3 regions of the Butyrivibrio sp. AE2032 genome follow, and region 1 is predicted to be linked to each of the others. Evidence: riboswitches for the same ligand, from Rfam matches in the RefSeq annotation. Region 1 holds a riboswitch; each other region holds the start of a gene.
The links. Region 1 has a riboswitch for thiamine pyrophosphate ahead of BO18_RS03580 (energy-coupled thiamine transporter ThiT). Riboswitches for the same ligand answer to the same signal wherever they lie in the genome.
Positions count from the first base shown of each region.

Region 2: another riboswitch for thiamine pyrophosphate. It lies ahead of thiM (hydroxyethylthiazole kinase); the one in region 1 lies ahead of BO18_RS03580 (energy-coupled thiamine transporter ThiT).
Region 3: another riboswitch for thiamine pyrophosphate. It lies ahead of BO18_RS36315 (MIP family channel protein); the one in region 1 lies ahead of BO18_RS03580 (energy-coupled thiamine transporter ThiT).

Region 1 covers NZ_JNLF01000003.1:428,856-432,138, forward strand. Annotated here, with positions in the region: gene asnA (aspartate--ammonia ligase) at 2-1,012, shown strand; gene BO18_RS03580 (energy-coupled thiamine transporter ThiT) at 1,286-1,987, opposite strand; TPP riboswitch at 2,068-2,172, opposite strand; gene BO18_RS03585 (HAD hydrolase-like protein) at 2,236-2,910, shown strand; gene BO18_RS03590 (CPBP family intramembrane glutamic endopeptidase) at 2,907-3,283, shown strand, end outside.
Region 2 covers NZ_JNLF01000005.1:2,200,342-2,203,624, reverse strand. Annotated here, with positions in the region: gene BO18_RS27445 (HAD family hydrolase) at 1-116, opposite strand, end outside; gene thiE (thiamine phosphate synthase) at 113-757, opposite strand; gene thiM (hydroxyethylthiazole kinase) at 744-1,565, opposite strand; TPP riboswitch at 1,638-1,743, opposite strand; gene BO18_RS27430 (DUF6273 domain-containing protein) at 1,856-3,172, opposite strand.
Region 3 covers NZ_JNLF01000005.1:451,480-454,762, reverse strand. Annotated here, with positions in the region: gene BO18_RS19710 (hypothetical protein) at 39-1,700, shown strand; TPP riboswitch at 1,780-1,881, shown strand; gene BO18_RS36315 (MIP family channel protein) at 1,953-3,283, shown strand, end outside.

The DNA.
Region 1 (3,283 bases):
TATGGAAAACCTTAAAATCCCAAAGAACTATGAATCTGCGCTTGATCTCCACGACACTCAGGTGGGCATCAAGACCGTTAAGGACTTCTTTCAGGGAATGCTTGCAACAAGGCTTAATCTGCAGCGTGTAACCGCTCCCTTGTTTGTAACTCCTGAGTCAGGTCTTAACGACAATCTTAACGGCGTTGAGCGTCCCGTTGCCTTTGATATTCTCAATGAGAACGGAAGGCCTGCTGAGATCGTACACTCTCTTGCTAAATGGAAGAGATATGCGCTTAAGAAATACGGCTTCAATGTAGGCGAGGGCCTTTACACTGATATGAATGCCGTTCGCAGAGATGAAGTTCCCGATAATATCCACTCTATCTTCGTTGATCAGTGGGACTGGGAGAAGGTTATAAATAAAGAGGACAGGAACATTGATTTCCTTAAGGACACAGTAAGGAACGTATATAAGGTTCTTCGCAAGACCGAGAAGTTCATGTCCATCCAGTATGATTACATCGAGGAGATCCTTCCTGAGGATATCTTCTTTATCACAACTCAGGAACTTGAGGACATGTTCCCGGATAACACTCCAAAGGAGCGCGAATACTTCATTGCCAAGGCTAAGAAGGCTGTCTGCATCATGCAAATCGGTGATGAGCTTGCTTCCGGTGAAAAGCACGACGGACGTGCACCAGACTATGATGACTGGCAGCTCAATGCCGACATCATCGTATACTACCCTGTTCTTGACATCGCTCTTGAGCTTTCCAGCATGGGTATCAGAGTAGACGAGAATTCCCTCAAGGAACAGCTTGAGAAGGCCGGATGCACTGAAAGAGCTGAGCTTCCATTCCAGAAGGCAATCCTTGACAAGGAGCTTCCTTACACCATCGGTGGTGGAATCGGACAGTCCAGAATTTGCATGTTCTTCCTGCGCAAGGCCCACATTGGAGAGGTACAGTGCTCCATCTGGCCAGAAGACATGGTTGAAGAAGCTACCAAGCACGGTATGCAGATCCTATAAAAATAAGCTGTCACACTTAATTGTGTGGCAGCTTTTTTGTGCGAGTCAGCGGGGAAGGTTCTGTTGGCAGATGCAGCCATATCTTTGAAAATGCGCAGTTCTCGCACGAGGCGATGATTTTCAGAACGAAAAATAACAGCAAGTGCCGATTGCTATGAGCAACGTCGAAATGAGGCACTTGCTGTTTTTTGAGTTCTAGAAAATCACAACGCAGGAGCAAACAAGTATTTTTGAAGGTATGGCTGCATCTGTCAACAGAACCTTCCCCACCTATCAGCTTAAGGAAACCTGCTTCTTAAGGCTCTTTTCATTGGCCTCAACCTTGATGCGGTTAAGTGCTGCGCGAACTGCAGGTACAAGAAGTACTACTACTGTGAGAGCGCCTTCTGCTGCGATGTAGCTACCGTTGTAGGCTGCTGAATAAGCAAGAGGGTGCATTCCTTCGGGAGCGTAATCTGCAAAGAAGATAACTCCGGAGAGGGTTGAGAAAAGGAATCTTCCGAAGATACCTGCAAGATAGCCCTTGAACATTCCGTAGCGGCTGTTGTAGAAGAATCCTGCTACTCCAAGAGCGCCAAATGCAAGGATGTAATCACAAAGAAGCTGTGGAACGCTGATGATATATGGATCTACGATCAGCTGGAGAAGTCCGTAGGCAAAGGCTGCGGAAAGACTAACTCTAGGTCCGTAGAGATATCCGATATAAGTAACAAAGAACATGCTGAATACTGTTACTGAGCCGCCCATAGGAAGCTTGAAAAGCTTAATGTTTGAAAGAACAAAAGCAAGCGCCAGGCAAAGAGCTGAAAAAGTAAGCTGCTTTACACTCATCTTGAACTTTCCGTCTGCGTTCATAAAGTAACTTACAACAGCAAAAGCGATGATTGCGAGGATGATAGCTAGAACATATCCACCTCTGGTGATATTGTACGATGTGTAGCCGTCTTCAACGACCTTTTCCAAGAATAACTGCATAAAAAATCCTCCCTTTATGTCACCGACATCTGGGGAGGTTAACTTTTGCATATTCACTACATGCCTAAAAGTATGTATAATGGCATATAAATGTGCTTCCCTACGCCGGCATTATCCGGGTCAGGTAAAAAGGGTTAGACGTGCGATGCACGTACACTCTCAGCATAGCTCCCCTAGCGGTTTTATTATGTTCAAGAATCATTAAACACTTATACCCCGGGGTTGTCAATAGAGTTTTTGGAGGTTTTATGGATAAATACAGATTTCTTTTGTTTGATCTTGACGGTACAGTGACTGATTCCGGCCCTGGGATCATGAATGCCGCACAGATAGCGCTTTCCAGATATAATATCGAAGAAGCAGACTCTGAGCGGCTTCGGCTGTTTGTAGGTCCTCCTCTGGACAAGAGTTTTATGGAAAGATACGGCTTTTCTGAGGAGCAGGCCTGGGAAGCCATCGGATATTTCAGAGAGTATTACAATAAGACCGGAATCTTTGAGAACAGCGTATATCCAGGGATGGATAACCTGTTAAAAGAGCTAAAGGAAGCGGGTTACGTTTTAGCCATCGCCTCCAGCAAGCCCATTGTGCTGATCCACAGGGTTTTAGGCCACTTTGATATCGATAAATACTTTGATGTGGTGGTTGGCTGTGAGCTGGATGGCACCAGATCCAAGAAGTCTGAAGTCATTGAAGAGGTGATAAAGCAGCTTAGCGAGTTGGCGCTTGAGCGAGGGCTTCCGGAAGTTAAGGAACTGTCCATAATGATCGGGGATCGTTGCTACGACGTAGAAGGCGCTCACAGCTTCGGAATGCCCTGCGTTGGCGTTCTATATGGTTATGGAAGTCGTGAAGAGATGGAAGAAGCTGGGGCCGACTATATTACTGAAACAGTTGAAACTCTTGGGGAACTATTCTTATGAAAATCAAATGGTATGAGTTCCTTATCTGGACAGGAATTGGGGCTCTGGCAGCCTTTATCCTGACCCTTATATTCAATGTCACAGGCCTTACTAGGGTTTCCTCTTTTGAAGAGGCCAGTCAGGGCCTATTTTACGTATCAGATTCCATCTGGGTTCTCATTGCCCTTTACTGCTTCGCAACTCCCCTGATTGAGGAGCTTATTTTCAGATACTGTATCTACAATCTGGTCCTTAAATACACGAAAAAAGCTGCAATAGCGATTATACTTACTGCAGCTCTCTTTGGTATCTATCATCTAAATCCGGTACAGATGCTCTACGGTTTTCTCATGGGGCTTCTCATTACCTACAGCTATCACAGGTACAAGATTCT
Region 2 (3,283 bases), on a different contig from region 1:
AGTCCTTCCTCAGGCTCAACTCCGATACTCACAAGATATCTTGCTCCGAGATCATCCCAGATTCCCAGTGAATCGAGAAGCACTCCGTCTATGTCGAAAATGACGCCTTTTATCATTTGGACTCTACCATCTTTACAGTAGCTGCCTTTAAGTCTTCAGCAGCTTTCTTTATATCTTTCTGCGCATATATCGCACTGATAACTGCAATCCCGCAGATGCCGCTTCCCGCAAGTTCAGATACATTCTGCTGAGAGATGCCTCCGATAGCGATTACGGGGATCGAAACAGCTTCGCAGATAGCCTTAAGAGTCTCGTGAGGAACATCTATGGCGTCATCCTTCGAACCAGTCGGAAAGACCGCTCCTACGCCGAGATAGTCGGCGCCTCTCTTTTCCGCGAGGATCGCTTCCTCAACGGTTCCTGCAGATACTCCGATGATCTTGTCGGGTCCGAGCTTTGCACGGACATCACCTGCCTCCATGTCGCTCTGTCCGACATGAACTCCGTCAGCGTCCATTGCGGCAGCGATATCGACATTGTCATTGATGACGAAAGGCACGTTATATTCCCTGCAGAGCTTCTGAAGTTCTTTCGCTTCCTCCAGAAAGGTCTCCTCATCGAGTGTCTTCTCACGTAACTGAACGAAGGTAACGCCGCCGTCGAGGCTCTCCTTTACCACTTCATAAAGAGTTCTGCCGTTAAGCCAGTGGCGGTCGGTTACAGCATAGAGCAAAAGATCTTTCTTATCGCACTTCATACTTTGCTCCCTTTTCAAGAGTGTCACTATCCATGTTGTAGATCGCATCAATTATGCGGTTACGGTATGTTGAGTTGCCGTCACCGGGCTGCATCTTTGACCATCCGATCTCGCCTGCAAGACCCATTGCGCAGACAGACGCTGCTGCTGCCTCTAACTCGTTGCCCGGATTTGCAACGATGAATGCGGTCATCATGCCGGAGAGCTGACAGCCCGTACCCGTGATCTTTCCCATCTCAGGACGGCCGTTTCTGATCACGTAGCATCTCTCACTGTCGCTTACGAGATCGATAGCACCTGTGACAGCAACGATCGATCCGGTGTTTTTCGCAAAGCTCTTAACAAATGCTACTGACTGCTCCAGCGTTTCTTCGGTTACCGCATCAGCCACATCCGCATCAACACCCTTTGTGGTTCCGCTTCCGAGTGCGAGCGTCTTGATCTCAGAGATATTTCCTCTGATGACGGTAAACCTGATCTCGTCCATGAGTTTTACCGCTGTGTCTGTACGGAGAGCAGATGCACCTGCTCCTACCGGATCGAGCAACACCTTATGCCCCAATTCATTTGCCTTTTTTCCTGCAAGGAACATTCCTTTAATGCTGCTCTGATTAAGAGTTCCGATATTGATATTCAGACCGCCGCAGATGGAAGTAATGTCTTCAACATCAAGGGGTTCATCCGACATGATGGGACTTCCTCCGCATGCAAGCAATATATTTGCCACATCGTTGACTGTTACATAATTGGTAATGTTGTGTACCAAAGGTACTGACTTGCGCACATTTTCCAAACAAGAACCTAACATTTTTCTTTTCCTCCTGTGAAATAAAAATAAAAAAACAGATATATCTGCTCAAGATATATCTGCTAACTGATATTATTTTTCATAATTTTTCCCTCCGTTGGCATTATCCAAATCAGGTTTAAGGGTCCAGAATATGATTCTGTTCTCAGCCTGTCACACAAGCTCCCCATTGTATCGTTAACACGTATTCCATTGGACACGTAATTAAAGTATGCACATTATAGTTCTATAGTCATGGGATTTCAATACATAAAAAAACGCAAAAATGGCCTCAGGAATATATAGCGTTATTAAGCGTGCCTCTTTTTTCTTACAGCAATAAATACGGCAACGCATGTTGCTGCAACAATTGCAGCGCCGATCCCGATGCAGAGATTTCTGTCTGCTGTCTTATACTTCGAAATGGTGATGTCGAGCGATACGATATTGCTTGCCAGATCCGTCTTAAAATCGCCGTTACACTGTTCGGAAAAGACTAAGATCTTGTAGTTTCCGGGTGTCAGATCTGCCGGGACATTAAGTATCGCTTTGCCTGAATCCGCTGCGTCGCTAGATCTGTTGTCGACGATATTTCCATAGTAAAGAACGGTGCCTTCCGCATCTTCGATCATCACAGAGACAAATTCATTCGCGCCTGCCTTAGCGCCTGTGTAACTGAGCTTTACAGCACCGTCTTTGAGGATCGTCACAGGACCCGAAACGGAAGCTTCGAAAACAGGTCTGGTATCATCCTTTACAGTAAGTTTCCAATCACTGCCGGTATAAGAACCGACTTCTTTCACTGCGTCTGCACCTGGCACGCCTGAAGTTTTGCCTCCCTCGGCAGGTGATGTGAAAAGCACTTTTGAAGTGTCGATATTCATTGCGGGACGCACTGCGAAAATATAGTTAGTAACGTTGCCGCCTCTTACGAAAACTTTGCCGGAATTAAAAACATTCGCCGCATTATTGGCGTCACCGGGCGTCCTGAGCCACCACGCGCCTGACATGTCGTTGCCGGTCAGGGCATCCTTGCTCTTGGTGTATTCGGTGTTAAGCGCGACGCGCGTGCCGCCCTCGTCCTTCCAGTCAGTGGGGAATCCCAGGTCCGGATCGATCACTTCATAAATGGATAAAAGATAGATCTTGTCATAAGTATCGGCACCTGCTTCAGAGCCCTTCGCGCCGTCCTCATTTACGACGAGGGATTCAAGTACAGCGCCCTGCTCCTGTGCGGTGAAGGCCTTATCAATGAATTTGCTGTTGAGCCACTTTCTCAAGGAACATTCTTCCCAGGTGACTGTTTCGGCTGATGAATTATATGCGACGCAATCAAGGTTCTGATCCGATACGACGAAAAGGTTGCCGTCGTTTGCGAGAACTCTCCACTTGACGGGCTCCATGTTGCTGTCTGTCGCATCTTCATTCCTGACAGACTGCCAGTAGTTTCCGAAATAGATATTGCTTTCCATCGCGCCGGAAATATAGGCCGTTCCGCTCCTGATCGCTTTGCCGGATTTGTCATTTGTGTCTGATCCTGCCAGGAGAGTTTTTGGGAATGCCGAAAATGACAGTAATCCTGCCATCAAGATTGCAGCCATGCTCACAAAAACTCTGCGCAAATTCATGTCAGATCTCCCTCTTATCAATGCACAAAGGAAGATATCGAATGTCCATCATAATCAGCCTCTTTGCGATTTCATATTTTATCATGATTTTGTCTTTAATCAGATAAATAA
Region 3 (3,283 bases), on a different contig from region 1:
GTGCTAATATCTAGACATAAAAGTCAGGACGGTGGAGCATGGAAGAATACTCGGTAAACCAATACAGATTGCGTTATGTTGTTCCTTTTGAATTCAAAGATGAAGACTTTGATTTTGAAAAAGAGATAAATGAAGCAAACAGTAAACTTGCCGGGATCGGTTGGGAGCCTGCGCCTGTCATTCCGAAATTTGATAAAAACGGTAAGAAGGTTGAGACCGATGTCTACTACCACATTATTCGTGAGTTTGATCCGGAGAAAGGATCTGCCTGGAATAAGGATATAGAAAAGCGGATGGGGCTATACTGGCAAAATACAAAACTGGCTTCTGACCCCAAAAGAATATTGATGATCGGTGCCAGTAAAGATACTGATATGCCGTATCCCAATATCCTGATTGATATAAACGATGCCGGTCTGTATATCTTCCGTACAGGAATAGGTCTTTTATGGTATGAGGTTTCTTTGCAAAAACTCGTTCATGAAGGTGAAGGCTATACGATAGATGATGATGAGAAATTCATGAGCAGGACGCTCTGCTATTTTCAGTATCTGTTCAAGGAATTCAACAGGTTCAAATTGCTGTATGAGATAGATGGTGAGCCTAAACGGACAGATGATGGAAAGCCTCTTTATATTGTGGGAGAAAAGGCACGTCTGCTCGGCAACTGGGTCTGTGATCTTTTGGATCCGCTTTATGATAAGATCAGTTTTATATCTCAGAGAAGAAATATATTTTGGGATGACGAACCGCGCCCGGAGGGATTGCGCAGAAATGTTCCCGACAAGGCGCATCTGTTCTCCTGCGTTGTATTTGATTATGATGAGGAGTATGAATACAGCGAGGATGCTCTGAGAACAGCATACTATCTTTCGAACGGCTACAAAGAATCGTATAAGATGAGTTCGCAGTATGAATCTTTGGCAAGACGTCCGTTTGATAATGTCATTTGGTCCGCCTCGCGTGAAGGCTGCGGTTATTATGCCTGGCCGACAGGAAAAGGGAATGAAACCGATGAACCGTTTTTCTGCGGGAAGAAACACAGTGATAAAGTGGTCAATGATTATTTCACCATGTATATCCGCGTTCTGTATATTTCCTGTTCTCTTTTCAGGTATGCCAGATTTGCATCTTCATATACGATTATTCCGTGCGATATAAAGCGTTATGCTGATGATGAAGAGACAGAGAAAATCAATGATAACATCAAAAAACTCAGTCTCAAGATCAATATTTTCCTGACAAAGAGCATCCTTACATCTGTCAGTCATATCCAGCATCAGAACGAGTTCTATTCATATCTGATGGAACGTCTCAATGTTGAGGAAGACATTAAGAGCGTAACCATGGGACTTGATGCCCTGAATGAAATGTCTGCACGTATGGTTGAAGATAAGAGAAGGAAAGTCCAGGAGGAAGATGACAGGGCCGAGCGAAAGAGCGAGAGCAGATTCCAGGCCGGATTGGGTCTTATGACATTCCTGGCATTCTTCTCTGCTGTGGCAGATTCATTGGGGATAATCGCATTCTTCACTCAGTCCGGAGAGTGGCCTGCTTATGCCTTAGGAGTCAAGATCATTGGAGCAGTGATGCTTGCACTGTGTGTTGTTACATGTTTTATCGCACTCCGGGTTTCAGTTCCGATGATCAGGGAAGTGCTTTCGTCACGTGATAAAGATAAGAAAGGCCAGACAAAATAAATTGATATTTTCAATATATCGAAATAGTGCGTTTTCAGACCTTGTAAATCTGAAAACGTTATAGTATATTTGTCGCGACAAACGGAAAACGGGGAGCCTTAAAACGGCTGAGAGGGATTTAAGATCCGACCCGCTGAACCTGACGGATAATGCCGGCGTAGGGAACCAAGTATAATTTTTCGATCCTCTTGTCATAGGCATGACCTGTCTGGTCAGCAGACTCCACCGAGTCACCGTGACGGAGGTGTTTTTATGTCAAAACAATCACTTAATTCCAACCGTGAGTATATCCTGAGGATATCCACGGGTGGCATCTGCCTGGCACTGGCTTTCGTGCTTTCGCAGCTGAAACTTTTCGAGATGCCGATGGGCGGAACAGTTACTCCCGCATCGACGCTGCCGATCATCGTATACGGCGTCGCTTTCGGACCGGTATGGGGCTTCATCATCTCGTTCATCTTCAGTCTCCTTCAGCTGATCGGAGGTTATCTCGTAACGCCTTTCCAGGTTATCCTCGACTATACAATCGGATACACTGCGCTTGGTATTGCGGGCTTTGCAGCTCTTAAGCCCGGATCCAGGATGAAGATGTCCAGTGCGCTCAACAGATTCAGGAACTCAGCGCTCATCAGGATCATCGCATTTACTGTTTTAGCTTATATTGTTAGATGGCTCGGATCGGTCGCTTCAGGCGTTATCTTCTTTTCCGAATATGCAGAAGGTTCAGGCTATGACAGCGCTCTTGTTTATTCAATGGTATATAACGGATCTTTCCTTCTTGCAGACCTTGCGATCCTCGCAGTCGTTCTCGTTATCTTCTACATGGTCATTCCTTCTTCGAACGTCGACAATACTGTCGTTACGGTCCAGAAGTATACAGCCGAGTTCATCGGTACTTTCGTGCTCGTATTCGTAGGATGCGGTACTGCGATGGCAGTTGGCTGTGATGCTGCAAACGGCGGCGGATATATCCTCACGGCACTTGCATTCGGTCTCGTTATCGTCGCGATGGCATACTCCATCGGCAACATCTCAGGCTGCCATATCAACCCTGCAGTCTCACTCGCTATGCTCATCACAGGTAAGCTCTCCATAAAGGACTTCTGGGGTTATGTCGTATTCCAGATCCTCGGTGCCGTTTCAGGTGCGGGACTTCTCCAGTATCTGTTCTCGCTCGCAGGCAAGATCGACATGACAGGTGTATACGATGAGGTCGAGGAAGAGATGGCTTCATGGGGATTGGGTGCCAATACTCTTGCAGGAGTAAATGACAGCATTCCTGCAGGCATCATCATTGAGCTCATCCTCACATTCATATTCGTTCTTGCAATCCTGGGCGTAACCGACAGCAGGTTCAAGCACGGTTCATTCGGAGGTCTTGTCATCGGCCTTGCACTTGTGCTCGTACATATCCTCGGTATCAGTTTCACGGGAACTTCGGTCAATCCCGCACGTTCCATCGGACCTGCGATCCTTGCAGGCGGTGCGGCTCTGACAGACCTCTGGGTATTCATCATCGGACCTCTTGCGGGCGGTGCTCTCGCAGCGCTCATCTACCTGGGTATCTCAAAGGTAAAAGAGGA